One region of the Nocardia sp. 348MFTsu5.1 genome, then DNA from elsewhere that is predicted to be linked to it. Evidence: riboswitches for the same ligand, from Rfam matches in the RefSeq annotation. Region 1 holds a riboswitch; each other region holds the start of a gene.
The links. A riboswitch is a leader RNA that binds a small molecule or an ion and turns the genes downstream of it on or off. The one in region 1 is predicted to bind S-adenosylmethionine.
Positions count from the first base shown of each region.

Region 2: it holds a riboswitch for S-adenosylmethionine, as region 1 does, so the genes downstream of both, H290_RS0106780 (aminotransferase class V-fold PLP-dependent enzyme) here and H290_RS0120045 (amino acid ABC transporter permease) in region 1, are expected to answer to the same signal.
Region 3: it holds a riboswitch for S-adenosylmethionine, as region 1 does, so the genes downstream of both, H290_RS0120530 (bifunctional o-acetylhomoserine/o-acetylserine sulfhydrylase) here and H290_RS0120045 (amino acid ABC transporter permease) in region 1, are expected to answer to the same signal.
Region 4: it holds a riboswitch for S-adenosylmethionine, as region 1 does, so the genes downstream of both, H290_RS0102815 (aminotransferase class V-fold PLP-dependent enzyme) here and H290_RS0120045 (amino acid ABC transporter permease) in region 1, are expected to answer to the same signal.

Region 1 is NZ_KB911519.1:139,501-146,996, forward strand. Features, by position in the region: gene H290_RS0120030 (GNAT family N-acetyltransferase) at 1-116, opposite strand, end outside; gene H290_RS0120035 (ABC transporter substrate-binding protein) at 224-1,198, opposite strand; gene H290_RS0120040 (amino acid ABC transporter ATP-binding protein) at 1,231-2,013, opposite strand; gene H290_RS0120045 (amino acid ABC transporter permease) at 2,010-2,975, opposite strand; SAM riboswitch class I at 3,133-3,225, opposite strand; gene H290_RS0120050 (uracil-xanthine permease family protein) at 3,370-4,659, opposite strand; gene nhaA (Na+/H+ antiporter NhaA) at 4,829-6,178, shown strand; gene H290_RS0120060 (hypothetical protein) at 6,398-6,715, shown strand; gene H290_RS0120065 (hypothetical protein) at 7,276-7,496, shown strand, end outside.
Region 2 is NZ_KB911511.1:76,267-83,762, forward strand. Features, by position in the region: gene H290_RS0106765 (MarR family winged helix-turn-helix transcriptional regulator) at 66-545, opposite strand; gene alc (allantoicase) at 695-1,720, shown strand; gene H290_RS0106775 (hypothetical protein) at 1,766-2,260, opposite strand; gene H290_RS0106780 (aminotransferase class V-fold PLP-dependent enzyme) at 2,257-3,066, opposite strand; SAM riboswitch class IV at 3,097-3,212, opposite strand; gene H290_RS0106785 (DedA family protein) at 3,280-3,915, opposite strand; gene H290_RS0106790 (O-succinylhomoserine sulfhydrylase) at 3,971-5,179, opposite strand; gene H290_RS0106795 (rhodanese-like domain-containing protein) at 5,217-5,630, opposite strand; gene H290_RS27990 (DUF4878 domain-containing protein) at 5,627-6,130, opposite strand; gene H290_RS0106805 (FAD-dependent oxidoreductase) at 6,345-7,496, shown strand, end outside.
Region 3 is NZ_KB911520.1:51,040-58,535, forward strand. Features, by position in the region: gene H290_RS30355 (PE-PPE domain-containing protein) at 1-1,411, opposite strand, end outside; SAM riboswitch class IV at 1,668-1,777, shown strand; gene H290_RS0120530 (bifunctional o-acetylhomoserine/o-acetylserine sulfhydrylase) at 1,834-3,150, shown strand; gene H290_RS0120535 (homoserine O-acetyltransferase) at 3,152-4,294, shown strand; gene H290_RS0120540 (Hsp70 family protein) at 4,300-5,760, opposite strand; gene H290_RS0120545 (DUF3017 domain-containing protein) at 5,936-6,292, opposite strand; gene H290_RS0120550 (bifunctional methylenetetrahydrofolate dehydrogenase/methenyltetrahydrofolate cyclohydrolase) at 6,299-7,171, opposite strand; gene H290_RS0120555 (SMP-30/gluconolactonase/LRE family protein) at 7,220-7,496, opposite strand, start outside.
Region 4 is NZ_KB911509.1:591,809-599,304, forward strand. Features, by position in the region: gene H290_RS30065 (hypothetical protein) at 1-216, opposite strand, end outside; gene H290_RS0102805 (alpha/beta fold hydrolase) at 413-1,222, shown strand; gene H290_RS0102810 (SpoIIE family protein phosphatase) at 1,219-2,412, shown strand; gene H290_RS0102815 (aminotransferase class V-fold PLP-dependent enzyme) at 2,413-3,612, opposite strand; SAM riboswitch class IV at 3,700-3,812, opposite strand; gene solA (N-methyl-L-tryptophan oxidase) at 4,068-5,198, shown strand; gene H290_RS0102825 (glutathione S-transferase C-terminal domain-containing protein) at 5,201-6,103, shown strand; gene H290_RS0102830 (LLM class flavin-dependent oxidoreductase) at 6,112-7,287, shown strand; gene H290_RS0102835 (GNAT family N-acetyltransferase) at 7,284-7,496, shown strand, end outside.

The DNA.
Region 1 (7,496 bases):
TCCTCGATGAGCGGGGCTGCCAGTGGATCGTCCTGATAGACGGTGGCGATCTGCAACTGGGCGGAATCGACAGTGTCCGTGGTCGTTCCGGAGGCGCCACTGCCTAGTGCACTCATTCGTATTTCCCTCCATCGGTCCGGGGGCCTGCCCATTTCACGGGCGAAAATAGTGGTCGCCGGCGCAACGTGCCCGCCGACGACCACTACTTTCAACGAACTAATTCTTATGCGTCGGTACGGGGAAGTCCGGCCGGGTTGACCTCCGAAGTGGTGACGGCCTCGGTCTGCAGACCCCAGCGGTCGATGACCTTCTGGTAGCTACCGTCCTCGATCGCGTGGTTGATTGCCTCGTTGACGGCTTCGATGAGACCGTTGTCCTTCTTCGTCAGGACCCCGATCTCACCCTGCAGTGCATCACCTGCACCGGAGAACGTGCCGACAATCTCTGTTTCGCCCGACGTTGCAGCGTGGTACACCGACGACGGGTTGGGGCCGAAGTATCCGTCGATGCGACCCGAACCGAGTGCCAGGTAGTAGTCGGCGGCGTTCTGGTAGTACACGATCTCTGCCGGCGCGAGGCCTTCTGCGACATTCTGTTCGTTCCAGTCGACCAGCAACTGCTCCTGATTGGTTCCCGAACCGACGCCGATCTTCTTGCCTGCAACGTCCTTTCGGCCGTCGACCTTCCAGCCACTGTCCTTCTTCGCCTCGAAGGCGAGGTTGTCGAGGCGGTATGTGGCGAAGTCGTACTTGTCCTTGCGCTCCTCGGTCACCGTGACGTTGGAGATGAACACGTCGTTCTCGCCGGAGTCGATCTTGACGAAGTTCTGTGACCAGTCAGCGACCTTCAGGTCGACCTTGAGACCGAGAATGTCCGCGACCAGGTACGAGAAGTCGACCTCGGATCCGACGATCGTCTTGTCGTCCGAAGCGTAGAACCGCAGTGGCGGTGCGGTACCACCGGCTCCGGTGACGATGAGCGTGCCGCGGTCGCGGATCGCCTGGGGCACCTTCGCGGCGATGTCGTCGACCTTGTCGACACGAACTCGGGTGGACTGCTCCGGTGACAGGTCGAAGCTCTGTCCGTCGGAGGTGACGACCTCGTTCTCGGCCTCAGGGTCACTGCACGCAGTGGCTGTCAGTGCGAGCGCGACCAACGCGGACGCGACAAACGCGAGTCGCCGGCTTGTTTTGGGCATGTTTGTTCCTTGCTTGTTGAAATTGAGATGGATCAGAGGACGTGTGCGAGAAACGCTTTGGTGCGTTCTTCCCTCGGGGAATCGATGATCTCCGACGGGGTTCCCTGTTCGACGATGACGCCGCCGTCCATGAACACCACCGTGTCGGCGATCTCGCGTGCGAAACCCACTTCGTGGGTCACGATGACAAGCGTTGCACCGTCACGTGCGAGCCCTCGAATGACCTCGAGGACTTCGCCGACAAGTTCAGGATCGAGCGCAGATGTCGGCTCGTCGAACAGAATTACTTTGGGCCGCAGTGCAAGTGCCCGGGCGATGGCAACGCGCTGCTGCTGCCCACCTGAGAGCCTGCGCGGGTAGTCGTGCGCCTTGTCTGCGACGCCGACGCGTTCGAGCAATGCCCGTACCTCAGGCTCGACGTCCGACCGCTTGCGCCGCTGCGCTGAAATCGGTGCCTCGATGACATTCTCCAGCACGGTCAGATGCGGAAACAGGTTGAAGTTCTGGAACACAAAGCCGATCCGCGAGCGCTGTTGCAGAATTTCCTTGTTGCTCAGCTCGTGCAGCTTGTTGCCCTTACGCTTGTACCCCACCAGGTCACCGTCGACACGGACGATGCCGTGGTCGACCTTTTCCAGATGGTTGAGGACGCGCAGGAGCGTCGACTTTCCTGATCCTGAAGGCCCGATGATCGCGGTGACCTCACCCGGACGCACGACCAGGTCGATGCCCTTCAGGACCTCGAGAGGACCATAGGACTTGCGAACTCCCCTGACCTCGACCGCATACTGCGACTTCTCCACCGGCTCGGTCATCGGGTCGCCCCGCGCGGCGCGAAGTTGATGTCCGAGAATCTCTTTCGGACCTTCTGGATCGGAGTCAACGGAATGTTGCGCACCGCACCCTTGGCATAATGCCGCTCCACGTAGAACTGCACAATCGACAGGATCGACGTGAAGACGATGTACCAGACAGTGGCGACCATGAGCAGCGGCACGACGCGTCCGCTGCGCCCGTAAATGACCTGCACCTGGTAGAAGAGCTCAGCGATCGCCATGACCGACACGATCGAGGTGCCCTTGAACAAGCTGATGACCTCGTTCGCGGCGTTCGGGAGGATGCCGCGCATCGCCTGCGGCAGGATGATCTTGAAGAACTCGCGGCGCTTCGGAATACCAAGCGCTGCAGCGGCTTCGAGTTGTCCCTGGTCCACCGAGATGATGCCGGCCCGGATGATCTCCGCCGAATACGCTGCCTGATGCAACGCCAGACCGATGATGGCGGCAGTCGAACCACTGATCGCATTGTTGACGTTGAACTCGAAGAAGCCCGGCCCGAAGGGAACTCCTACCGAAAGAGTCTGATAGAGGTACGCGATGTTGAACCAGAACAGCAACTGGACGATCAGCGGAATGGACCGGAATGCCCAGATGTAGAACCAGGCAATCACCTGCAGCACTGGATTATTCGACAGTCTCGCCGCAGCCAGCGCGATGCCGATCGCGAATCCCAGCAGGGATCCCCAGAAGGTCAGCTGGATGGTCAGCCACAGTGCATGCATCACGGACGGCGCAGTGAAGTACTGCGCGAACGTACTCCAATCCCAGCCCGGGTTGGTCGCGAATCCGTGCAAGAACTGGGCGACGACGACCAGCACGGCAATCGCGATGATCCAACGCCACGGATGCCACGTACGTGCGATGACGAGGTCGACGTCATCCACCTCGACCGAGGCGTCGGGAGTGGGGCGGGTAACTATCTGGGTCACCGTAACCACCGGTGTGTGCGGGCAGCGAGCATCGCTGAAGAAGCCTTCCAATAGGGCAGAGAAAATGTGTGTGGATGTGGTGTGTCAGACCTGCGTACAGACGCAGGTGCCCGCTCGACACAGGTCGACGTGCAAACGTCGCCACAAAGCGCGATCCATAATCGTTCCTCCATCGGTCTTGGCGGTAGCACCCACACGTCGTGGGACGGGGTTGCTGCGACGTCGAAGAGCCAAGTCTCTCGGTCGCTCTGGATGGTCAGGAGGAATCTATGCGCTCGACAGACCAGCCGTCAAGTAGCGGCAAACGATTTGTGTTGTGACACTACGCTTTCCGTTTGGAATCACCGTGATTTTGACCTTGCAGGACACCCCGTACATATGGGCGCAGCGAGGTGCGAGCCAACTACTCCACGTCCTCCGTGTCCACCACAACAGTCCCGCGCCAGCCGCCGACCACGCGCATGACGTGGTAGATCAGCAGTGCCGCGATTGCTCCGAGGGAGATTCCGCTGAAGCTCAAATCGCCGATGGTCCACGAGAAGTCGGCGATACCGATCACCAGCGCGATGGCTGCGGTGAATTGGTTGACGGGCTTGGAGAAGTCCACTTTGTTGGTCACCCAGATATGCACACCCAGGATCCCCACAAGGCCGTAGAGCGCCGTGGTGACACCGCCGAGAACTCCCGGCGGGACCGATGCGATGACCGCCCCCACCTTCGGCGACAGACCCAGCAGTACAGCCGCGATACCGGCCACCCAGTAGGCGGCGGTCGAATAGACCTTGGTGGCCGCCATGACACCGATGTTCTCGGCGTACGTCGTCGTGGCAGAACCACCACCGCTGCCGGCCAGCATCGTGGCGATGCCGTCGGCCGCCAATGCCCGGCCGATCTTGTGGTCGTAGTTGATGCCGGTCATGGTGTTGATCGACTTCACGTGCCCGATGTTCTCGACCACCAGAACCAGCACCACCGGCAAGAACATCGGCAGCACCGAGAGGTTGAACGACGGTGACTGGAAGTCGGGCAGGCCAATCCAATCGGCGGCACCGATGGGGTCGGTATCAACCTTGTCGCGGACCAGTGCGAACAGATAGCCGATGACAACGCTGGTGAAGATCGCGAGACGTCCGAGCAAACCCTTGAACAACACCAACGATGCGATCAGCAACACCAACACCAACGTGGCCGTGACCGCGTCCTGCTCGTAGTTCGTCTTCGCCGTCGGAGCCAGGTTCAAACCGATCAGAGCGACGATGGTTCCGGTCACGATCGGCGGCATCAGCGCGTGGATCCAGCCGGTGCCGGCGAAGTGCACCACCACACCGATGACGATCAGTACCGCACCGACCATCACGATGCCGCCCAGCGCCGACGCGTGCCCGTCCGAGGCCGTCGCGGCGAGTACCGGGGCGATGATCGCAAAACTCGAACCGAGGTAGCTCGGCAACTCGTTGCGGGTGATCAGCAAGAACAGAATCGTGCCGATGCCGGAGAACAGCAGCGTCGTCGCCGGCGGGAATCCGGTGAGCACCGGAACGAGGAAGGTCGCACCGAACATCGCCACGACGTGTTGCAAACCGATGCCGACGGTGCGGGGCCACGTCAACCGTTCCTGCGGCGAGACAACGTCTCCGCTGCCGACCGTCGTCCAGCTGAACAGGGATGAACGTTTCAGATCTTCCTGCGACATGCGCACCAGTCTGCGTCATCGCGCGGCGATTCTCGCGACGTACACGACACATCCACCGCGATAAGGTAAATCTCGGCGCGCCGGAAAGGCTGGTCGGCGGTGCGTTGAACTCGATCACCGGGGCGCGCGCGTGTTTGTATTGTTCACGCCAACGTCAGGACTCCACACAGTGCCACACGATCAGCAAAACCCAGAGCAGAAGCCTCGGACGCCGCTGTTCTCTCATGGATCCTGGTCGGAGACGTCGCGCATCGCCGACATTCTCCGGAAGGAGACAATCGGCGGCGCGATACTGCTGGTTGCCACCGTCGTTGCGTTGATCTGGGCCAACTCTGCGTGGGCGGATTCCTACACTTCCCTCAGCGAGTTCCATGTCGGCACCGACGCATTGGGTGTGCACCTGGACTTGTCGCTGGCCACCTGGGCAGCCGACGGATTGCTGGCGATCTTCTTCTTTGTGGTCGGTCTCGAACTCAAACGCGAGTTTGTTGCCGGCGACCTGCGCGATCCGAGTCGCGCAGCTCTCCCGATAGCCGCGGCGGTCGGCGGAATGATCGCGCCCGCATTGATCTTTGTGGCAATCACCGCACACGTCGGTGATGGCGCCACCCAGGGTTGGGCCATCCCCACCGCCACCGACATCGCGTTCGCCGTTGCCGTCCTGGCGGTCATCTCCACCCATCTGCCCGCGGCACTGCGGACGTTCCTGCTCACGCTTGCGGTGGTCGACGACCTCCTCGCCATCACCGTGATCGCACTCTTCTACAGCGACGACATCAAACTCGGCGCCCTCGCGCTCGCCGCCGTACCGCTGGTGCTGTTTGCGATCTGCGTTCAGCGCCGAATCCGGGCCTGGTGGCTCCTCATCCCACTCGCAGTCCTGACGTGGGTGTTCGTCCACGAGTCCGGGATCCACGCCACCGTCGCCGGCGTCCTTCTCGGCCTCACGGTTCCCGTGCTTCGGAGTAAGGAAGCCGGCGGACCCGAAGCCGGAATCGGGCTGGCCGAACATTTCGAACATCGAATCAGGCCCATCTCTGCCGGCATCGCGATCCCGATCTTCGCGTTCTTTGCCGCCGGCGTCACGATCGGCGGGCTCGGCGGACTGACCGATGCGCTGTCCGACCCCATCGCCCTGGGCATCGTCTTCGGTCTGGTCGTCGGTAAAGCTGTAGGCGTCTTCGGGACGACACGATTACTGGCGGCATTCACCCGGGCGTCCCTCGATACCAGCATTCGCTGGATCGACGTGCTCGGAATCTCGATACTCGCCGGCATCGGTTTCACGGTGTCTCTGCTCATCGGCGATCTCGCGTACGGAGAGGGGTCCGATCGCGAGGAGAACGTGAAGATCGGCGTTCTGGCCGGGTCATTGCTCGCGGCACTGATCGCATCGATCCTGCTGCGAGCGCGAAACAGGCACTACCGGCGGGTCCGCGAAGAAGAAGAACGCGACGACGACCACGACGGTATCCCCGATATCTACCAAGATCTCGGCCAGGACGAAAGCAACAGCTAGGCAAGAGCTTCCGCGACCGCAGGCGTCCCCCATGATCGTCCCCTCCAGGACCCACCAAGGGTAGATAGCCCTCCGTCACCCCAGAGTGGGCCGAAGTTGGCGCGGTCCGCGCCGGGCCGGCCCAAGTATGCGATATTGTCGGCACCGGATCCGGGGGGAGCCAGGGATAGAGGCGACGCTCCCGCAGCGAATCGACCATGACATTTCGGGGGGAATCAAATGGACGTTGTCATCAACAATGCCGTGATGGATCAGCTGGCGGCCGATATCGAGGTGGTGGCAGCCGAGATCTCGGAGATCCCACACCCAGATATTTCGGCCGTTGTAGCCGCATCACTGCCGGACTCACCAATGGCCGATGCCACCGCAACTGCCACAGAAACGCTCAAAGGGTCGCTGGCAGTCGTCTCCGGTCAGTGGGAATCGATGGCTTCGGTGGTCCGCGCTACCCGTGACGGCCTCACCGGGGTTGACGATTTGTCGGCTGCGAAATTCAGCGGGCTCGGGTACCTCCCCAGCGGTGACGCACCGCAATGACCCCCACCAAGAGCCAACTCGACTCATGGATGCCGGACCAACTCACGATGCCGGCGTTGTCCTCGATGGCCTCAACTATGCGCACCAAACTCGACACGGCAGATCGGAAGTTCGATCTGCCGACAACAGATTGGAACGGCGAGGCGCGGATAGCCGCCGAGAATCGCTCAACTGAAGAAGTTACGTGGGGTACGCGGGTTGCCGCGGAATACGAAGCGCTCGGCACAAACCTCAGTGATGCTGCGACTGCAATCGACAACGCACTGACGACAGTCGACAACGCGATCACTGACGCCGCTTCCAATGGGTTCCATCTGATCAGTGACGACGACAGTGCGTGGCAGGTGAGGTATGTCCCCCTCAGCGACGACGAGGACGCTTCCGAGGAAGCGGTTGCTCAACTCCGGCACGAATGGGCCACGTACCTCATAGGAAAGGCCGATCTGGCCGAGCTGACGTGCCAGCAGTACGCCACCGCAGTCACTGGCAACCTGCAGGCACTGGCAGACCTGACACCGGCTGTACTCGGCCTGAGTGCGGCTGATGGACGTACTGCCGCGATGATGTCCGATGACGGCTGGACCAAAGAAGAATTGGGGATTGTCGGCAAGAGCCTCGAGGCAGCAGGGTTGACACCGGATCAGGCTCAGCGGCTCCTCAATGGCGAACGCGTTGACGATCTCCCGGTCGGCGCCCAAGAATTTCTCCACCAGTTCTTCAATAACTTGACGGAGGATCAGACGCTCGAGCTGCAGGACGAGTTCGACCGCCTAGGCGATGC
Region 2 (7,496 bases), on a different contig from region 1:
AAAGGCCCGGCCCGCATCTGCGAGGCCGGGCCTTTTCGTTCCAGGGACTCAGCCGTTCGGAGAGCTCAGCCCTTGCCGCTGCCGGCGGGCATGGCGTTGTACTCGATCAGGCTGCGCTCCGCGGCATCGACGTATCGCCCGAGCAGCCTGGTCAACGTGTCCAAGTCGCCGTCGTCCCAGTCCGACAGCATCTTCTGCAACTCCTCCGAGCGGCGGATCTTGAGTTCGGCGACCCGCTTCGCACCGGATTCGGTCACCACGAGGATCGTCGCCCGGCCGTCATTCGGGTCGGCTTCGCGCCGGACATATCCGAGCTTGACCAGTTGCGCGACATGCCGGCTGATCGTCGAAGGGTCGCTGAACAATGCCTCGGCGAGCTCGCCGGAGCGCGCCGGAGCCTCATTCAGGCGGAACAAGCAGTGATACGCTGCCGTTTCGACGACTTTGTCGGCGGTACGCCACCGGGTGGTCGCCAACCGCTCACGGATCCGCAACTGCCTCGCAAGGACCTCCATGAAGTCCACAATCTGATCGTCTCGCGACATAATCCTTCTCAAATTCAACGAGTTTCTGTGTGCAACTAGTTGTCACGTGAAAGTATGGCCCGCGCCACAGTGCTTATGCAACATCGGTGCCGGGAAGATCGGTTCAGCCGAGTCGCACCCAGCCTGCCGGACCACTAGCCTAGGAAGTCGTGACTCCATCGCCGCCGAACTCGCGCCCCCATTTCACTTCGATGCCCGACCTTGCTCTACGCGCTCTCGGCGGAGCGGTCCTCTGGACCAACGACGACCTCTTCGCAGAGTCCCAGAACCTCATCAAGACGCCCGACGCCGAGTATCAACCGGCGACGTTCGGACACAAGGGCCAGATCTACGACGGTTGGGAAACCCGGCGTCGACGGGAAGCCGGTGTCGACCAGGCGATCATCCGCCTCGGGGTTCCCGGCGTCATCTACGGCGTGGTGGTCGACACCTCCTGGTTCGTCGGTAACTATCCGCCGTACATCTCGGTGGAAGCCGCTGCAGTCGAAGGCATTCCGACCACGGACGAGCTTCTCGAGGACACCAAGTGGCAGACGATCGTCGACCGCGTCGCGGTGAACGGTGATACCCGCAACCCGTTCCGGGTGGATTCCAAGGAACGTTTCACCCACGTACGGCTGTCGATCCATCCCGATGGTGGCGTGGCCCGGTTCCGGGTGCACGGTCGTGGCGTCCCCGATCCGAAGTTCTTGTCGTACGGCCACTTCGACCTCGCCGCGCTCGAGAACGGCGGCATGATCACCGCTTGCTCCAACATGTTCTACGGCTCGCCGAACAATCTGCTGATGCCCGGTCGGGCCCGCACGATGGGCGAAGGCTGGGAGACCTCCCGCCGCCGCGATGACGGAAATGACTGGGTCCAGGTGAAATTGGCCGGCGAGTCGACGATCGGCCTGGCCGAACTCGACACCAGCTACTTCCTCGGCAATGCGCCGGGGTCAGCGATGATTCGTGGCCGCGACGGCGACGACGGTGAATGGTTCGAGGTCTTGGGGCGCTCGCCACTGCAGCCCGACACCCGCCACCGGTTCCTGGTCGAGACCGATCGGCCGATGACCGAGGCGCGCCTCGACATCTTCCCGGACGGAGGCATGGCCCGGCTACGGCTCTACGGTTCATTGACCGAGAGCGCCCGGGCCGAGATCATCGATCGCTGGGAGAACGGCGAGAGCTGATGCGCCCACCCCTGCCACGCCCCGGATGCGGCGTGGCGGGGGGAATCAGGCTGCGGCGGCCCGTTCGAGCAGTCCGGGCAGCACCTTCTCGGCGATGAGCTGGGCCGAGCCTGCGCCCTGTCCCTGATCCAGGGGACGCAGGATGACCGCGTCTGCGACCTCTGCGGCGTAGATGTCGAGGATCAGCGTGAGCAGGCCATTGGCAGTGCCCACATAGCGAACGGTGTCACCGAACCGCGACTCCCCCAGACGCAGGAGCTCGGCGCGAGCGGTGGCCGCATCGTCGGCGATCACCACGTCGATCTCCAACGCCACCACCAGGTCGGCGGGATCGTCGCCCAGTTCCTGCCAGCCGGCACGCAGCGCAGCGCGTTCCTTGATGCCACCCCTCAGTTCCGGCTGGCGGATCCGGCGGACCACCGAACTCGGTGCCTCGGTCGGACGGGGCCCACTCCAGGCGAGCGGATGGTCGTCGCCGTCAATGGCAACCAGCAGCTCCGGACGCGTTCGGGGAGCTTGGGCGCGTCGGTTTTCGGTCATGACTTCTCCTGCTCAAAAACGTTCTCTGCGAGTGAGTTCAGTTGCCTGGCGAGCTCGTCGATGCCGGTTCCGGCATCCCAGCGGAGGACGACGGGCCGGCGATGGCCCGACACGGCCAGCGAGGCGATGCCCACTCGGTCGCGGGCATCTGTCCACAGGTGCAACCGGCGGATTCCGGGAAGCCGATCGATCTCGGCATCGAGCCAGTCGGAGCAGGCCTGCTCATGGAGCCCGACCCATTCGTAGCCGAGGTCGGAGACCAGCTGCCGGGGTGGAAGGACGATGTTGATCTCGGGCGCGGCGTCGTCACTTTCCGCGAGCCAGTCGGAACGACCGACGACAACGGCCGGTCCGGCCGCGGACGGTCCGGACAACACCAGGTAGTCGATGCCGTGGCTGGTGAGATTGACTGCGCGCCGGGAGACGATGTCACTGCCGTCGACCAGGAGGCGCGCACCGCGACGATGAGCGATCGCGGCCAACGCAGGCAGCGGCAATACCTCACCGGTGGCCGGTGCCACCGCAGGCACGATCACGAGGGCCGCCGGCCGGCGTGCGAGTTCGCTGTCCACGGCGGCCAGGGTGGTCGTCAGATCGATCTGCGCGGGCACCACGCGGCGAGAAGGGGCTGCAGTGGTGGCGAGGTCGGCAGTCAGATCGAGGGTCAGGATTTCGCCGGGCGCCGCGGCGGCGACCAGTGCGACGGCCTCGGGGTAATCGGCCGCGAAAAGAACCCGGTCGGTCGGGCGGGCCTTCACAAATCGCGCGATTTCTTCCCTGAAATCACTGGTGGAGGTGCTTGTCACCCGCCATCCCTTCGGAACAGGACTCTGGGGAGTCCGCGCTTGCCGCCGTCCGAACAGACCGCGGCCAGGTTGTCACCCGGAGCACCCCGCCGCGAAAGGAGGGTTGCCGGTCAGCAAGCCGGGGCTTGTCGCTGACACTCATCACCTACAACCACATTGCCGGGCCGCTGATTTCCATGTCAACTATCAAGCCTTTTAAACGCGGCATGAATGTTAATCCGTGCTGGCAGCGGTGTTTTGTGATCTGTTCCGGTTCCTCCACCACCGAAAGCCGAAGTAGCCGGCCAGCGAGACACCGGCGGCGAGCGCCAGATAGAACAGCAGATTCGCACCGACCGTCTCACCGAGTGCATAACCGGTCACACACACGACGATCACCCAGAAAACGCCGCCGACGACGTTTGCGAAGAGATATTGGCGGGTGGGCATCTGGCTCATCCCGGCCACGAACGGGGTGACCGTGCGGACGTATCCGATCCAGCGCGCTCCGACGACCGTGGCGACCCCACCGTCGCGGATGAGTGCCTCGGCGCGTGCCCAGCGTTCCTCCCCGACCCAGCCACCGAATCGGGACCCGGTGATGCGGCTACCGGATCGGCGCCCGAACCAGTAGCCCGTCGAGTCCCCCATGACCGCCGCAACGCAGGCACCGACGATCAGCCAGCCGATGTTGGTGTCGCCGATGGCCGCTGCCACCGAACCGGCCAGCATGACGGTCTCACCGGGCAACACCAGCCCGAGGAGCAGCGCGGCCTCCCCGTAGACCACCCCGAACACGACGAGATACACCGCCCAGGGCGGTGTCGACTGCACGATCGAGATGACCCAATCAGCGAGAGAGTGAAGCATGTGCGCTCCAATCTCTCCTGCCCGGCCAGCGTTCGGCGGGCATTTCTATGCCCGGTTAGAGGGCCTGATCCAAATCCTTCAACAGATCGTCGACACCTTCTAGTCCCACCGACAGACGCACCAGCGAATCGGACAAACCGATCGCCGCCCGGCCTTCGGGCCCCATCGCGCGATGGGTCGTCGTGGCCGGGTGGGTGATCAACGACTTCGAGTCCCCGAGATTGTTCGAGATGTCGACGATCTTCAGTCCGTCGAGCAATTCGAATGCGCGGGCCTTGCCGGATACCGGACCGTTGTCGGCGAGTTCGAACGTCACCACGGTGCCGGCGCCCGACATCTGCTTCTTTGCAAGTTCGTGCTGTGGATGTGATTCCAGGAACGAATACCTCACCGAGGCAACCCGAGAATCGGCTTCCAGGAACTCGGCGATGCGCAGAGCCGAGGCGGTCGAATGGTCCACCCGCAGCCGCATCGTCTCGAGGCCCTTGAGCAGCGTCCAGGCGTTGAACGGACTCAACGCCGGCCCGGTGTGCCGCATCAGCGTCTGCACCGGTCCGTCGATGTACTCCTTGGTACCGAGTACCGCTCCGCCCATCACACGGCCCTGTCCATCGATGTGCTTGGTGCCCGAGTACACGATCACATCGGCACCGAGTTCGAGTCCACTCTGGAGCAGCGGGGTGGCAAAGACGTTGTCCAGCACCACTTTCGCACCGGCCGCGTGTGCGAGTTCGCAGACGCGCTCCACGTCGACCAGGGTCTGCATCGGGTTGGACGGGGTCTCGAAGAACACCGCGTCGGTCGGCTTCGACAGTGCCTGTTCCCACTGCTCGAGGTCTTCGCCGTCGACGAAGACGGTCTCGACGCCCCAGCGCGGAAGGATCTCGTTGCACACCACAAAGCACGAACCGAACAGGCTGCGTGCGGCGACGAGCCGGTCACCGGCCTTGAGCAGGGCCCCGAGTGCCACGAATACCGCTGCCATACCGCTGGCCGTGGCAAAGCATGCCTCCGCGCCCTCGAGCTGACGGAGTCGCTCCTGGAACATGGCGACGGTCGGGTTGCCGTACCGGGAGTAGACGAATCGTTCATCTTCGCCGGTGAACGCGCGCTCCGCGGCGGCCGCGGACGAGTACACGTACCCCGAGGTCAGGTACATGGCTTCCGAGGTCTCCTCGAAGCCGGACCGCATGAGTCCCCCACGCACGGCGAGGGTGTCGGGCGAAAGCCCCTCGGGCAGGTTGGCGTTCAACTGATCCTCCATAGCGCGGTGTTGATCCTGATTGTGAATGTGATTGTGGTCACGATTGGCGCCATGGCAGGCCGGTTGCCTTCCATCCGACCGCACCGCGATGTCCGGCGGGGTCGATGGCACCCTCGAATCCGTCGAGAACGTTGTATGCCTTGGCGACCCCGTCTGCGGTCGCGGCCTCGGCGGCACCGATCGAGCGCTGGCCCGAGCGACACAGAAAAACCACCTGCTGATCGTCGGAGACCCCCGCTTCGCGCAGCTGCCCGACGAAGTCAGTATTGCGGGCACCGTCAGGGAAGCTGACCCACTCGATGAAGACCGTCTTCTTGGAGACTCCGGACAGGTCCGGCACGCCCACGTAGCTCCACTCGGCCTGGGTTCGACAGTCCACCAGCACCGACGTCGGATCCTCGGTCAGGATCTTCCAGGCCTCTTGCGGGGTCAGGTCGCCTGCGTAGCTCATGCGCACACCTTCCAATTGCCGTTCTCGTTGACCAGAACGATAGGGGTGATCTTGGTTTCGCTCTTGTGTTCCCGGTACCAGTGAACGTTGGCAGTGGCCCGATCGCCGTTGACGACGGTCTCCGAGATGTTGCTCACCTCGATCTTGCCGTCGGCATCACGCGCGTCGCGGTTCTCGGAGGTGAACTCCTCCTGGGTCGGGAAGTCGGCGGAATCGAGTTCGGCGGAACAGAAAACGGCGCGGTAGCTCGCGTAGTTGATCGCGTTCTGCGCCGTGTAATAGTCGTTGACGGCGTGGGTCACCCGCGCCTGGTCCGTCAGACGGTCCTCCGCCGGCCGCAATACCTGCATGAGAACGATCGCGACCAGGACAAGGACCATGATCGCGACCGCCACGAGAAACGGCCAGAGGGTGCGTCGCTCATCGTCGAAAACTTCTGCTTCTGCCTTCTTGCCCCCAGCCGACCGCTCGCGCCCGGCTCCGGAGTCACTACCTACCATGGCCGCGAGCTTATCGCCCGTATTTGCCCGACCTGCCACCAGCGTGAGACGGTGGACTCGATATTTGGGCAGGCAATCCTTACTTGACCGCCCACCAAACAGCCATTTTTGGTTCCGGCCAGGTCCAGCGCCTACCGTGGGGTGAAAGTAGCCACACCAGGTCGCGTCAGTGACGCCCGCCTGAACTATCCGCACGAGAAAGCAACTGCGACTCATGAGCGATCAGAACCGCCCGCTTCGCGTGGCCATCATCGGTGCCGGCCCCGCCGGCATCTATGCCGCCGACGCCTTGATGAAGTCGGACAAAGCCAAAGACCGTGGTGTCTCGATCGACCTGTTCGAGCGGATGCCTGCCCCATTCGGCCTGATCCGGTACGGCGTGGCCCCCGATCATCCGCGGATCAAGGGCATCATCACCGCTCTGCACAAGGTCCTCGACAAGCCCCAGATCCGGTTGATCGGCAACGTCAACTACGGCAGCGACATCGCTCTCGAGGATCTGCAGTCGATGTACGACGCCGTGATCTTCTCCACCGGCGCCACCGACGACCGGGCGATGAACCTGCCCGGCATCGAACTCGACGGCTCCTACGGTGCCGCACAGTTCGTCGCCTGGTACGACGGACATCCCGACTTCCCGCGCACCTGGCCGCTGGAAGCGGAGAAGGTCGCCGTCATCGGCGTCGGCAACGTCGCCCTCGACGTCGCACGCGTACTCGCCAAGACCGGCGACGAACTGCTGCCCACCGAGATCCCCGCCAACGTCTACGACGGCCTCAAAGCCAACAAGGCCGTCGAAGTCCACGTCTTCGGACGCCGCGGACCTGCCCAGGCCAAGTTCACCCCGCTCGAACTCAAGGAACTCGATCACTCCCCGACGATCGACGTGATCGTCAACCCCGAAGACATCGACTACGACGAGGGCTCCACCGTCGCGCGCCGGTCCTCGAAGATCACCGACCAGGTCGCCACGATCATCGAGCAGTACGCGATCCGCGACCCCAAGGGCCGCCCGCACAAGCTGTACCTGCACTTCTTCGAATCCCCCACCGAAATCCTCGGCGAAGACGGCAAGGTCGTCGGTCTGCGGACCGAGCGGACCGAACTCGACGGCACCGGCAACGTCAGGGGCACCGGCAACTTCACCGACTGGGACCTGGGCGCGGTCTACCGGGCCGTGGGTTACCTGTCCGACAACGTGCCGCAGGTCCCGTTCGACGATCAGGCCGGTGTCATCCCCAACGAGTCCGGTCGCATCTTCGACCAGGGCTCACACATGACCGGTATGTACACCACCGGCTGGATCAAGCGCGGCCCCGTCGGGCTCATCGGTCACACCAAGGGCGATGCCAACGAAACCGTCGAC
Region 3 (7,496 bases), on a different contig from region 1:
CGCCGAATGGCTCGTCTTCAGCCACCGGATCAACGTCCTGCTCGGCGCCGCCACCGGACCGCTCGACCGAGGCGGGATCGGGGGACGGAGATGGGGTGTTCGCGGGCTCGGCATCCCGGGCTTCGACACTCGGGGCCGGCTCGGTCGGGGCCGGCGTGGTCTCCGCAGGTTCCGCCTCAGGCCGGGTGGTCGGCGTCAGGTCATGCGGCTCGATCCACACCGACTCGGAGGCCGCTGAATCCGTGGTCCGCTGCGTCGCATTCGCCACCGTCGGCGCCGGTACGATCCCGAGGCGGGCGCCGTCGAGCTGGTCGAGTTGCCGATCGATCTCCGCGATCCAATCGCGGACGAAGTTCTCCGGGTACCGCAAGATGCTGATCGTGCTGTCGCCGATGGCCTGCCAGGCAGCCGGACTTCCCGACAGTGCGTCGCGAAGGACCCATAGGTCAGGAAGGTACGCGCCATGCCCGAGGTACGGCAGCGGTGGAAGGAACTGATTCACGGCATGGAAGAGCGGACGAAGGACTGCGAGGTCTGGAAACTGCAGAGGGTTGTCGACTGCGATGTATCGGAACGGCAATCCGAGGCTCTCGAGGATGACCCCGATCGCGGGATCGGACGGGATGAGTACGTCACGCGGCGAGTTCTCGCTGGCGTCGGGCCCCTTGGAGATGTCATCGTCATAGGTCAGATGTTTGACGAAGTAGCCGAGCAAGCCGTCGACGGCGCGGAGCGGGTAGTGCAACGGGTCCTGGAGATCGCAGATCGGATCGCCTTCGACGCAGAACTGCGTGACTTTCGCGGCACCGAAACCCTCGCGTGCACCATTCATCGTGATGCCGGGGATCACGGCCGGAAGGATCAGTTCGACCCCGCGGCCTTCGGCATCCCCCGTACGACGAGGATCTGAGTACAACTCACCGGTCACCTGAGTCGGGTCGATCGATACAGGGCTCTCGCCGCGGCCGATCTCGGACAACACATCGCCGGCGATGCGGGCGCCCTGGGAATAGCCGACGATCACGACAGGCTGGTCTGGACAAGCCTCGTGATAGACCGCCACCGCGGTCTCGAGGTTCTCTATACCCAATTCAACGCTTTGGTCGTAGGACGTCCCACCGAGAGGCCACAGGACACCTGGATAGTCGATGATCTCGATGCGGTAGTCCTTGCCTTCGGTTCCGTAGCGAGTCTCCAGTCCCGCTGTGTGGATGGAGTTGGGATCCGCGGTTCCGGGCACGACGAACACGCGCCCCTTCGCGCAGTCGACCGAATCCTCCGCTGCACCAGCCGGCTGAGCCAGGAATCCCAGAACAGGCAGGGTCACCGCCACAGTTGCCGTAGCGGCCATCGCACGACGCCGGGCCGCAGATCGGTCCCGGGCGCGAGCCCGCTTCGTATGCGAACCCATTTCCGAACCCCCTGGATTATCTGACGCGAAGAGCCGAGAGCTTCGAAAGAATGGTCGCTACTCCCGAGAAGCAATCGTAAAAGACAACACCTGTTCTCAGATATCCTCCGAACATGTGAATCCCGAAAACGGAACCCCAGGGCCCGGGGTTTCGGTGCAAGGACGATACGCGATCCATCGGCCCGGAAACGGGGAGCAATTGAGGTGCGCGAGAGGGTTCTCAGCGGCTCCGACGCGTGTTATATCCTTTTGGCCAGGTCCTGAGTGTCAGCGACAAGCCCCGGCTAGCTGACCGGCAACCCTCCATCCGCGGTGGGGTGCTCCGGGTGACGACCAGGTTGCGGTTCGCCGCGGCAAGCGCGGGTCCGGATGGTCGGACCCTCTAATTGGATGCCCTACCGACCAAGAAAGAGAAGTCCTACATGTCTGACACAGACGTCAATCCAGCTGACAACTGGAGCTTTGAAACCAAGCAGGTCCATGTTGGCCAGAGCCCGGATTCGGCGACTTCCGCCCGCGCCCTTCCGATCTACCAGACCACGTCGTACACGTTCCGCGACACCGAGCACGCCGCAAATCTTTTCGGCTTGGCCGAGCCGGGCAACATCTACACCCGCATCATGAACCCCACCCAGGACGCCGTCGAACAGCGCATCGCATCCCTCGAAGGCGGCGTCGCAGCACTGCTCGTCGCCTCGGGCCAGGCCGCCGAGACGTACTCGATCCTGAACATCGTCGAAAACGGTGGCCACGTGGTGTCGAGCCCCCGTCTCTACGGCGGCACATACAACCTCTTCCACTACACACTGCCCAAGCTCGGCATCCAGGTCAGCTTTGTCGATGACCCCGAGGACCTCGACAGCTGGCGCGCGGCAATCCAGCCCAACACCCGCGCGCTGTTCGGCGAGACCATCTCGAACCCGAACAACGAAATCCTCGACCTGCCCGGCATCTCTGCTGTCGCCCACGAGGCCGGTCTGCCCCTGATCGTCGACAACACCGTCGCCACCCCTTACCTGATCAACCCGTTGGCCCACGGCGCCGACATCGTGGTCCATTCGGCCACGAAATACCTTGGCGGACATGGCACTGCCATCGGCGGCGTCATCGTCGACGGCGGCACCTTCGACTGGCGCGGCCAGCGTGACGGTGTGGACCTGTTCCCCGGTTTCACCACCCCGGACCCGAGTTACCACGGCGCAGTGTTCGCCGATCTCGGCGCTCCGGCCTTCGCCCTCAAGGCCCGCGTGCAGTGGCTGCGCGACACCGGTGCCGCCATTTCGCCGTTCAACGCGTTCCTCATCGCGCAGGGCCTCGAAACCCTCAGCCTGCGGATCGAGCGCCACGTGTCGAATGCTCAGGCAGTGGCCAAGTACCTGTCCGAGCACCCGCAGGTGGAGTCGGTGGCCTACGCCGGCCTCGAGTCCTCACGCTGGTACAAGCGTGGCCAGGAATTGGCTCCGCGTGGTCAGGGCGCGATCATCGGCTTCGAGATCGTCGGAGGGGTGGACGCCGGCAAGCGGTTTGTCGACGCCCTCACGCTGCACAGCCATGTCGCCAACATCGGCGATGTGCGGTCGCTGGTCATCCACCCCGCATCGACCACCCACTCCCAGCTGATCGCCGAAGAGCAGCTCGCTGCCGGCGTGACCCCCGGACTGGTCCGGTTGGCGGTGGGTATCGAGAACGTCGTCGACATCATCGCCGACCTCGACTCGGGCTTCACTGCGGCCAAGTGAGGTGAGCATCGACCCGCACACGCCATCACGAACCCATCCGGACTGGGAATCCCTGCCTGATGGGCAGCTGACCAGTGTGCCGGTCGGCCCGATTTCGCTGGACAACGGTGGACAGATCGAGAATGTGACCCTGGCGTTCCAACGCTGGGGCACACTCTCGCCCACCCGCGACAATGTAGTTCTGGCACTGCATGCCCTGACCGGCGACTCCCATGCGACAGGACCCGCCGGTCCCGATCAGCCCTCCCCCGGTTGGTGGGATGGGCTGATCGGCCCGGGCGCCGCAGTCGACACCGACGAATGGTGTGTCGTGTCGGCCAACGTCCTCGGCGGGTGCCGCGGTTCGACCGGCCCGGCATCACTGGATTCCGAAGGGCAAGTGTGGGGTTCACGATTCCCGCACATCACCGTGCTCGACCAGGTCCGCGCCGAGGTGGCATTGCTCGATGCATTGCAGATCGATTCCGTCGCAGCCGTCCTCGGCGGCTCGATGGGTGGCGCGCGTGCCCTCGAATGGGTGGTCGGCTACCCCGAGCGCGTGCGTAGCGGCCTGATCCTCGCCGTCGGCGCTCGTGCTTCGGCAGACCAGATCGGTACGCAGACAACACAAATCGCGGCCATCAAGGCAGATGCCAACTGGCAGAACGGCGATTACCACGGTACCGGCCGGACTCCCACATCGGGGCTCGGTATCGCCCGCCGCATCGCGCACATGTATTACCGAAATGAACCCGAACTCGACCAGCGGTTCGAGAATCTCCCTCAGGGACAAGAGGATCCACTGCACGGTGGCCGCTACGCGGTGCAGAGCTACCTCGAGCACCAGGCCGACAAACTTGTACATCGGTTTGATCCGGGCAGCTATGTGGTGCTGTCCGAGGTCCTCAACCACCACGACGTCGGACGGGGTCGCGGTGGCGTCGAGGCCGCACTGCGGAGTTGCCACGTGCCCGTCGTGATCGGCGGAATCGACTCCGACCGGCTCTATCCCCTGCGCCAGCAGATCGAGTTGGCCGAATTCATGCCCGGCTGCGTCGACGGGTTGCAGGTGGTGCATTCCGACAACGGCCACGACGGATTCCTCACCGAATACGATGCGGTCTCAGAACTTCTCAAGAAGACTCTCGACCTCGCCCGAGGCTGACCGGTTCAGGTCGCGGGCGGCGAGGTCGGCACGGAATCCGACTGCGTGTCACCGGAACCCGGAATATCAGACGGTGCCGGTGGAGCGAAGGCCGGCGGTGGTGGCAGAGCGTCCGGCGATGAATTAGGTTCGGTCGTCGAAGGTTGTTCGGGCGCAAGCGATTCCGGCGGTGGAATGGACGGCGGCACCAGTCCGGGCGGCCATGTGATACTCGGCAACGGGAACGGGATCAGCGACGGATTCAGTGTCCTCGTCGGCGAATCCGACGGACCTGCCGCCGGCGGCAATTCCGTTGTCGCCCAGCCCAGATCCTCTTTTCCGCGACTGGTCGGCGGCACCGCCACCTCACCGGTTGTGGTGGTCGGCGTCGGTGTCAGGGTGACCTGCGAACGGATCGGCGAGGTCGTGGTCTGCGGTGGCGCCGCCGTGGTGGCGGACGGCACCGTCGGAGATGCCGACTGCGTCGTCGGTGTCGACGGATTGCCCGCGAGCGACGATCCGACCGCGTAGACGGTCATCAGGGCACCGGCGAGCAACGCACCGAACATGGCGAGCGGCGCCGCAGACAACCAGTCCCGGCTGCGCCGTCCGCCGATGAAGGTGAGTCCGGCGAGTTTGGTGGTCGCCGCGGCCAGCCTGGCCGCACCGGTGGCCGCAACCGATTCCGGGCCGTGCGGAAGTACCGTCTCGGCACCCACCGCTTCTGAGATGAGAGCGCGCACCAGCGGGATGTTTGCGATGCCACCGATGAGGACGATCGCGTCAGCCCGGGACGCCGCCACGTAGTCGGCAACCGCTGTGGCAGCTGCCTGCGCCATCGGCCGGGCAAGGTTTTCGAACGATGATCGGGTGAGAGTTCCGAGATCTGCCGAGCCACCGATCACCAGTGACGTCGATACACTCACGGACAGTTCTTCTTTGGCGGTCCGGCAGCTGCTGAGCACTGACCTGCGACGCCCGCGTAGGCGACCGTTGTTGCTGTATTCCTGCACGAGCAGCGCGTCGAGGGCGGTGCCCGACATCGCCTGGCTCCGCTGCAGGCCTGAGGTCCGTCCGGTCCGCGGATCAAGCGTGTACATGCTCATTCCGGTGTCACCGAGATCCACGACAACCACCGAGGCGAACCGGCTGATCTCGCCGGTGGAACGCAATTGATGTGCGACAGCTTCTGTTTCGGCGATCAGTTGGATCTGCCGTTTGGCACCGGTTCCGCGGGAAGCTATTTCACGTGCCTGCTCGTCCGTGCGGTAGGCCACACCGATCGGCCCGACCCTGCCACCACGGTCCTGCGCGTTACCCAGCATCAGGTCGATGCCTGAGTTCACACGGCCGGCGCGGGTCAAGCCATCGGTGACATCGACGTCGATGACGCGGTTGATCGAACTCTGGCGGCCATTGTCATCGGTCGTCAGCAGGACACAGTGGATCATTCCACTTCCCGCAGACAAACCCAGTGACGTGCTCATGGTCCTCATTCCGATCGCGGATGGCTCGGTGGGGCCCAGTTGCTGTCTGATTCACACCCCCGACGTGCTCACTGCCGTTGCCGGACAGCCCCCTGCCGCATGATTCCGGTCGGCGTCAAGACATTTCGTCTTTACGATAGTCAACCGAAAAGTGCAGCAACGAGAACCATTGTAATCAATCTGTGCCCAAAGGGTCGATCGAGGTCGACAACCAGAGGATGGCGATGCCCAACGTCACCATCGTCGAGACGTCGGACATCCGTCCACGTACCTCGAGGAGACCGACACGCGAAGTCGGCAGAATCGCCCGCAGAAACGCCGCCAGCAGCGCTGCCGAACCGAGGACAAACGTTCCTCGACGCCAGCGGTCGAAGATCAGGAAAATCGCGGCCACCACGACCAGCGCCATCACGGCGACGAAAGGTATCTGGACCAGCACACCTCGCAACCGCCGGACCCGGTGGAGACGGCGGGCACGCGCACGACTGGCGCTTGTTGCTGCCCCCTCGCCCGCGGCCGACCTACTGCTCATACCGAATCAAATCCGCGGCAATGCGGATTCGGCGCGCTCGACGACATTGGCCATCAGGAAGGCGCGTGTGAGCGGGCCCACACCACCGGGGTTTGGTGAGACATGCCCGGCGACGTCCCAGACGCCGGGATCGACGTCGCCGACCAAACCTTCATCCGTCCGACTGACACCCACGTCGACCACGGCTGCACCGGGCTTGACCATGTCGGCAGTGATGAGGCCTGCCACGCCCGCGGCAGCGATCACGATGTCGGCCCGCGACACCTCCGCAGCGAGGTCTGCGGTGCCGGTGTGACACAGGGTGACGGTTGCGTTCTCGGTCCGGCGGGTCAGCAGGAGCCCGATCGGACGTCCCACCGTCACACCGCGACCGACAACGACCACATGTGATCCGGCGATCGGCACGTCGCACCGTCGCAACAGATGCAGGATGCCGCGCGGGGTGCACGGCAGCGGAGCGTCGGACGAGGTCCCCGATCCGTCGAGGACAAGGCGCCCCAGATTGATCGGGTGCAGTCCGTCGGCGTCCTTGGCGGGATCGATCCGCTCCAGGGCCGCATTCTCGTCGAGATGCTTGGGCAGCGGCAGCTGGACGATGTACCCGGTACAGGCCGGATCGGCGTTCAGCTCGTCGATCACCTCGTTGAGCTGCTCGGTGGTGATGTCGGCGGGCAGATCCTTACGGATCGATGCGATGCCGAGTTTGGCGCAATCGTTGTGCTTTCCACGCACATAGGCGTGTGAGCCGGGGTCTTCACCGACCAGCACGGTGCCGAGACCGGGAACTATTCCGGCGGCACGGAGCTTGTCGACCCTCACCTTCAGATCGACAAAAACTTCATCACGGGTTGCTTTTCCGTCCAACACAGCTGCACTCACGCCACCCACTATTTCAGGTCGCGGCCGCGAGGTGTGCAAGCCATGGATCTAGCGGGTCCAAAACCACGCGATCTTCGATGAACCGATACCCGAGATCCACACTTTGCCGCCCGTTTCGACAACGCCGGTGCTCATTCCGAAACCCGGGATGTGCACTCGGTGATCAGCAACAACACGGCCGCCGGGCAACTCGATCTTCAGCAGCCACAGCGGGGTCACCGGTTCCGGCAGGAATTGGTCGGGTACGCGCCAGATCAACTTTCGCAGCCGCGGATATTTGGCGAGAAGTTCCAGCGGCCGACTTCGCATGCCCGCCATCGCCAGC
Region 4 (7,496 bases), on a different contig from region 1:
GACCACATCGGTGACCGGGAAGACCGACTTGACCTCGGCCACCACCGTGACAGCGATGCCCGCGATGAGGGTGATGGACGATCCCGGAGTCAACGGTTCAACGACGCCGTCCTGGACCAGCCGGGCACGTCCGAGGCTCACCCCGGAGAACAGCTCGTCAACAGTCCTCGGACCGGATTCGCAGACCCAGGTCGCGATCGCACTCGCCTTAGCCATAGATGCCCCATCGATTGTCAGCGGTTCGCATCTTCAAAATTACGACCACCGACCACGGTCGGGCACGAGTAGCGGACTACTCGATTTCTGAGGCGGCAATACCCGGTATCCCGATGATGGTGGCTTCTGGTGGACCCCACCTGGGGTTTTGTTCACCAAAATCCACCGAATTCGCAGAAGTGCGAGAATGAAACACGTGGATACCCGTGCGAAGAACAATGTGAAGGTCGTCGGCCGCGAGGACGGCCCGACGATCATGCTGGCCCATGGTTTCGGATGCGATCAAAGTATGTGGCGTCGGGTGACCGAGCGGTTGGTGTCGGACCACCAGGTGGTTCTGTTCGATCATGTCGGTGCCGGTGCCTCGGACCCCGCCGCGTGGGATGCCGAGCGCTATTCGACCCTCGATGCATATGCGCAGGACGTCCTGGACATCGTGGCGGAACTGGATCTGCATGACGTGGTGTTCGTTGGCCACTCCGTCGCGGCGATGATCGGTGTGCTCGCCGTCGCCGAGGATCCCAGCCGGTTCGCCGAACTGGTGTTGCTGACCCCGTCGCCGCGTTACCTCGACGATGAGTCCGATGGTTACAAGGGCGGATTCACGCGCGCCGACATCGATGAACTCGTCGAATCCCTGGAGAGCAACTATCTCGGGTGGTCGGCGGCGATGGCGCCGAACATCGTGGGCAACCCCGACCGACCAGAACTCGGCGGCGAGTTGACCGACGCCTTCTGCCGGACGGACCCAGCGAGAGCGCTCGCGTTCGCCCGCGCCACGTTCTTGTCCGACAACCGGTCCGACCTTGCGCGCGTCACGGTGCCCACCCTCGTGATCGAGTGCGCACGCGACTCCCTGGCCCCGCGCCATGTCGGCGCCTACGTACATGAACAGATCGCCGGCAGCGAACTCGTCACGCTCGACGCCGGTGGTCACTGCCCCCAGCTCAGCCACCCCGAGCCAACCACAGATGCCATCGTTGCCTTCGTCGACCGACTTCGATGAGCAAGTCGCACAGCGACATCTCATCGCAGAACGTACTCGACGAAAGTCTGGAAGACCTGTACGAGAATGCACCGTGCGGCTATTTCTCGACATGGCCGGACGGGCGCATCGCGAAGATCAACACCACCCTCACGACGTGGCTGGGGTATGACCGACAGTCCCTGCTGGGCAGACCTGTCACCGATCTGCTCACCGCCGGTGGCCGGATTCACTACGAAACCCACTTCGCGCCACTGGTACAGCTCGAGGGCGTACTGAGCGGAATCACCGTCGATCTCGTCGCGGCAGACGGTCGCCGGCTACCGGTTTTCGTCACCGCGAACGTGAAGGCCGGTGCGGACGGAACCGCCGCGCTCATCCGCATCACGGTTCAGGATGCACGTGACCGGCGCGAGTACGAGAAACAGTTGCTCGAGGCACGTCGTCACGCCGAACAGGAACGTGCGCGAGTGGAGGTGCTCGCCACGACCCTGCAGCGCTCACTGCTCCCGCCCTCGCTCCTGCCTCCGGAAGGCATGGACGCAGCGGCCTACTATCACGCGGCATCAATTTATGACGTCGGCGGCGATTTCTACGACATGTTCGCCCTGTCGGATCGCAAGTCCGGTTTCTTCCTCGGTGACGTGTGTGGAAAAGGAGCCAGTGCAGCAGCGGTGACCTCGCTGACCCGCTACACGCTGCGCGCCGCCGCCGTGTACAACGACGATCCGATTGCTGTTCTGCACAACCTGCACACCGTGCTGCACGAGAATCACCACGAGGACGACCCGCGTTTCTGCACAGTGATATTCGGTGTGCTCACCCGCCGCGACAACGGATTCGATGTCGAACTCGCGAGCGGAGGACATCCGCCGGCCCTGTTGCTCACCGCCGCCGGCGAAGCCCAATATCTGAGTACCGAGGGCGGGCAACTCGTCGGTATCCTCCACGATCCCAAGTTCGTCTCGACACACGTTCACCTGGCACCCGGTGACACGCTCTTGCTCTACACCGACGGACTGACCGAGGCGAGGATCGGACCAGGCCCGGAGAGGTACGACGACAACGGCGCACTGCTCGAGTTCGCGGCGGCGCACGCGCCGACCTCCGCCGAGCAGATCGTCAAGGATTTTAACGCGTTGCTCGACAGTTTCGGCGCCGGACTGGAAGACGACACCGCCCTCATGGCGCTGGGTGTGCCGCTCAGATAGTCACAGAGCGCGAAGGGCCGCCAGGAGAAGGTCCACGTCGGCAGAACTCGAGCCGAGGCCCAGACTTGCCCGCACAGCACCTGATCCGTGGCCCAGCCGGTCCAGGAGCGGGTGCGCGCAGAATCGCCCGTCGCGCACACCGATGCCGTATTCCGCCGACAGGTGGGCCGCGACCTCGGCGGCCTGATGACCGTCGACAACAAAGCTGACCACGCCGACGGCATCGGTGCTGTCGGCGAAGATCTTCAGCGTGTGCACGCCGGGGATCTCGGACAGTCCATCGCGCAATTGCTCTGTGAGCGTTGCCTCATGGGAAACCACAGCATCCCCGAGGGACTCGATTTCGACGCACGCGGCGGCAAGCGCTGCCGCTCCCAGGACGTTGGGCGAGCCGCCTTCATGGCGGGCCGGCGCGGGCGCCCACTTCACGTCGTCAGCGGTCACGTTGAGCACCGCACCGCCACCGGCCAGGTACGGATCTGCCGCATCCAGCCAATCCCGAAGTCCGACAAGTACTCCGGACCCGAATGGTGCGTAGGTCTTGTGCCCCGAGAATGCGAGGTAGTCGATTCCGGTGGCGGTGATGTCGACCCGGCGGTGCGGAACCAATTGCGCACCGTCGACTGCGATCCGGGCACCGTGGCGGTGCGCGATCTCCGCCAGCTCACCGATCGGCAAGATCTCACCGGTGACGTTGGACGCGCCGGTGACCGCGAGCAGGACTGCGCGGGTGTCTTTGAGCGCGGTCTCCACCCGACTGATCGTCGCGGCCAACGTATTCGCGCCACGGACGACATGAACGTCATTCCACGGCAACAGGTTTGAGTGGTGCTCCAGGTCGAGCACCACCACCTTTCCCGGCACACAACGAGCCAGCAGGTTCAGGGAGTCGGTGGTGTTCCGCGTGAAGATCAGACAGTGCTCGTTGCCGGCACCAACAAAGTCCGCAACCTGCCCTCGGGCGGTTTCGTAGGCCTTGGTGGTCACCTGGGATGCGTATCCGGCACCCCGGTGGACGCTCGAATAGGTCTGCAGCAGCTGCGAGATCCTCTCGACGACGCTGCACAATGCCGGCGCACTCGCCGCGTAGTCGAAGTTGACGTATCGAGTGGTCGAGCCGTCCCTCAGCGGTGCCTGTGTGTCCGAACCCTCAATCGCAGCAAGGGCTTTGACGGAATGATCAAGTGTTGTAGTGCTCATATCTCACACCTCTTCCGGTGTCAGGGATACCGCACGCACTGAGGAACGAACCTGCCGATACGGCAGTTCGACAACTCGGACGTGTGGGGTCCGCGCTTGCCTGCTCGGGATCGAACAGGCCAGGTCCTCACCCGGAGCACCCCGCCGCGAAGGAGGGTTGCTGACCAGCAAGCCGGGGCTATGCGCTGGCACTCATGACCGACGCTGACGCTAACAGACTTTCCCGGCTCAAGTCCAGATACGAATCAATTAACTTCCCGGTGATCGAAACCCCACTCAGTCATCGGCTTTAAGCCGACCCGTGAGTATCGTTCTGTCAACAGTTGAAGTTCAGAGCCCGAGCATGCCCTCTCCCCGGCCGCTCGTATTTCTCGGTCGGCCACTCGTCGACGTTTCGAACTCCAAGCGGCGGCTTCCTCGAAGCGCCGCACGAACAAGAGAGCAGGCCGATCCGCATGAGCGCGACACGTGTCGACACCGTGGTGGTCGGTGGCGGTGCGATGGGTTCGGCCGCAGCCTGGCAACTTGCCCGCCGTGGCGTGGAGACCGTTCTGCTGGAACGCTTTTCACCGGGCCACACAAACGGGGCATCGCACGGCGCTTCGCGGATCTTCCGTACGTCGTACGCGGACCGCACCTACGTCGAGTTGGCCCGCGAGGCCGAAAGGCTCTGGACGGAACTCGAGCACGAGTCGGGGTCTGACCTGCTCACGGTCACCGGCGGCGTCGACCAGGGCGCGGCCACTCACCTCGCCGGCATCGCCGGCACCCTCGCCGAACTGGGGCTCCCCCATCAGTGGCTCGATGCCGCCGAGGCCGCGCAGCGTTGGCCCGGAATCACCTTCGCCGGCCGCGCGTTGTACTACCCCAACAGCGGTCGACTGCATGCCGACGATGCCGTGCACGCACTGCAGCGCAGCGCGGCCGCTGGTGGAGCAGAAGTCCGACACGAATCGCGGGTGATATCCATCGACGTCAGGGACGACAATTCGGTCTTCGTCCGCACCGACGATCACGAGTATGTGGCTCGCCGGGTGGTCGTCGCGGCCGGCGCATGGGCATCAAAGCTGTTGACCGGCATCGCGCCACTGCCCGCGATCACCGTCACCCAGGAGCAGCCCGCACACTTTGTACCGCGCGATCCGGACGCCAGTTGGCCCAGCTTCGGAATCCTGCACGATCCGGATGGACCCGATGCACCCGAGTTCGGTGGCGTGTACGGATTGTCCTCAGGTGCCGAAGGTGTCAAGGTCGGCTTCCACGGAACCGGTCCAATTGTCGACCCCGATCGCCGCGATTTCACGGCCGAACCACGGCAACTCGCGGCCCTACAGGACTACGTCCGGCGCTGGGTGCCGGGCGTGGACGCCGACGCTCTGACCCCGATCAGCTGCACGTACGCCACCACACCCGACTCCAACTTTGTCATCGACCGGTCCGGTCCGGTTGTTGTCGCGGCCGGATTCTCCGGGCACGGCTTCAAGTTCGTCCCGGCCATCGGCCGCCTCCTCGCCGACCTCACCGTCGACAAGGACGCGCCCGCACTGTTTTCGTTCCGTTCCCACTCCGCAGAGAAGGTTGTTTGAACATGTCGAACTACGCCAGTCCAGTCGATACCGAAACCTACGGCGAGTACACGATCACTCGCGCGCCGGACGACACCCGCCCCGTGTACCGATTCACGGGTCGCATCAGCGATGACGGTTCCACGCCCTATCCGGCCGAATCCGGGCGCTATCACGTCTATTCCGGGTGGTTCTGCCCCTGGGCGCAGCGCGTCACGCTCGTGATCGAATTGGCGGGCCTGTCCGATCTGGTGAGTGTCAGCTACGTCGCCGGTGGTCGCGACGCCCGCGGCTGGGGCTTCCGTGAAAGTACCGGCCCCGACCCGGTCAACGGCTTCACGCTGCTGCGCGATGCCTACAACGCGACCGAACCCGGCTTCGACGGCCACGTTTCGGTTCCGACCCTGTGGGACCGCACCACCAAGCAGGTGGTGAGCAACACGTTCGACACGCTCGACGCCGATCTCGCGACGCAGTTCCGAGGTCAGGTCACCAGCGAGTTCGACCTCTACCCGGAGAACCTGCGTGCGCAGATCGACGAGCTGGAGGCGTGGTTGCGTGCCACCGTCAACAGCACCGCCAACGTCGCCACCGGCACCGGTCCGGCCGCCGAAGAAGCGGCAACCACGGTGTTCGGGGCGTACTCCGAACTCGACAGCCGATTGGCCGACAGCCGATTCCTGCTGGGCGACAACGTGACCCTGGCCGATGTCCGGCTCTGGGTGACGCTGGTCCGTCACGACGCCGCCGCCGCCAGGACCGGGACCCGGCGCCTCTCGGACTTCCCGAACCTGTGGCGCTACGCCCGAGACCTGTACTCCTTGGACGCATTCCGCGTCACCACCGATTTCACATCCTTCGGTGCATCAGACGCCGTGGTCGACGACTGGAAGTCGCCGATCACGTCATCCGCATCAGCCCACTAGGAGTTCGGATGGCTGCGCCCATTCCATTGTCGGTCCTCGACCTTCTGCCACGTTCGGCCGGGTCGGACAACACCACCGCTTTACGCAACACGATCGACCTCGCCCAGCGCACGGAGCAATTCGGATACGCCCGGTACTGGTTCGCCGAGCACCACCTGAACCCCGGGGTCATCGGTTCGTCGCCCGCCGTGGAGATCGCACTGATCGCCGGATCCACTTCGACGATCCGATTGGGTTCGGCCGGAGTGCAATTCGGTCATCGGACGCCGCTCGCAACGGTCGAGGAGTTCGGCCTGATCAATGCCCTGTACCCGGGCCGCCTCGACCTCGGGATCGGACGGTCGTTCTCCCGGCCCGAACCCGCGTCAGGTGTGGAGTCAGGATCGGTGACCGAAGCAGCTGCGAAGAACTACCTCGCAGCACGCGGTGGCGGCGCGCACACCGAAGACACCTACACGTCCAACGGGCTGTTGATCCCCAAGCAGTACAACACCGCCGGCATCGTGACGAGTCAGGCGATCACCCACCTGCTCGACCTGCTCCAGCAGCCCGGCGCGTACGCACCCGGCTACGACAAGCAGATCTCCGAGGTGCTCGCGCTCCTCGACGGAACCTACGTCAGTTCGCAAGGACTTCCCGCCCACGCCGCACCGGGCGAGGATTCCGATGTACAGGTCTGGATCCTGGGAGCTTCCGGCGGTTCGAGCGCCGCGGTGGCCGGCGCCAAGGGTTTGCGTTTTGTCGCCAGCTATCACCACAGCCCGAGTACCGTCATCGACGCGGTAGAGGCCTACCGCGCCGCATTCCAACCGTCCGCCGATGTCCCGGAACCGTACGTGGCAGTGTCGGTGGACGCGGTGGCCGCCGAAACCGATGATGAGGCAATCGAATTGGCCAGCGGCTACGCACCCTGGGTCCGAAGTATCCGCCGCGGCGAGGGCGCCATCCCGTTCCCGTCTCCGGCAGAAGCTGCTGCCTTCGATTGGACGGACGACGACCGCGAGCTGGTGCGCGACCGGGTTCTGACGCAGTTTGTCGGATCTCCGGCCACCGTCGCCGACAAACTCGAAGTGCTCCGCGATGCCACCGGCGCCGCCGAGATCTCGATCACGACCATCACCCACGACCACGAGGCACGGGTGCGCTCATACGAACTCATCTCGAAAGAATGGAACGGCAGATGACAGCGCAGACCACACCCGATACCGATGTCCTCGACAATGCCATGTGGGAGAGCATGATCGGCGCTCACCTGCATCTGAGTGAGGGCACCACCCGGGCGCGCCGTTACCTTCCGACGATCTCGCCATTTGTGGGCGTCGGCGACCTGAGCGATCAACAGACCTGGGCCGACCTCGTCGAATTGATCGGTCCCGGAGAGCAGGTCGCATTG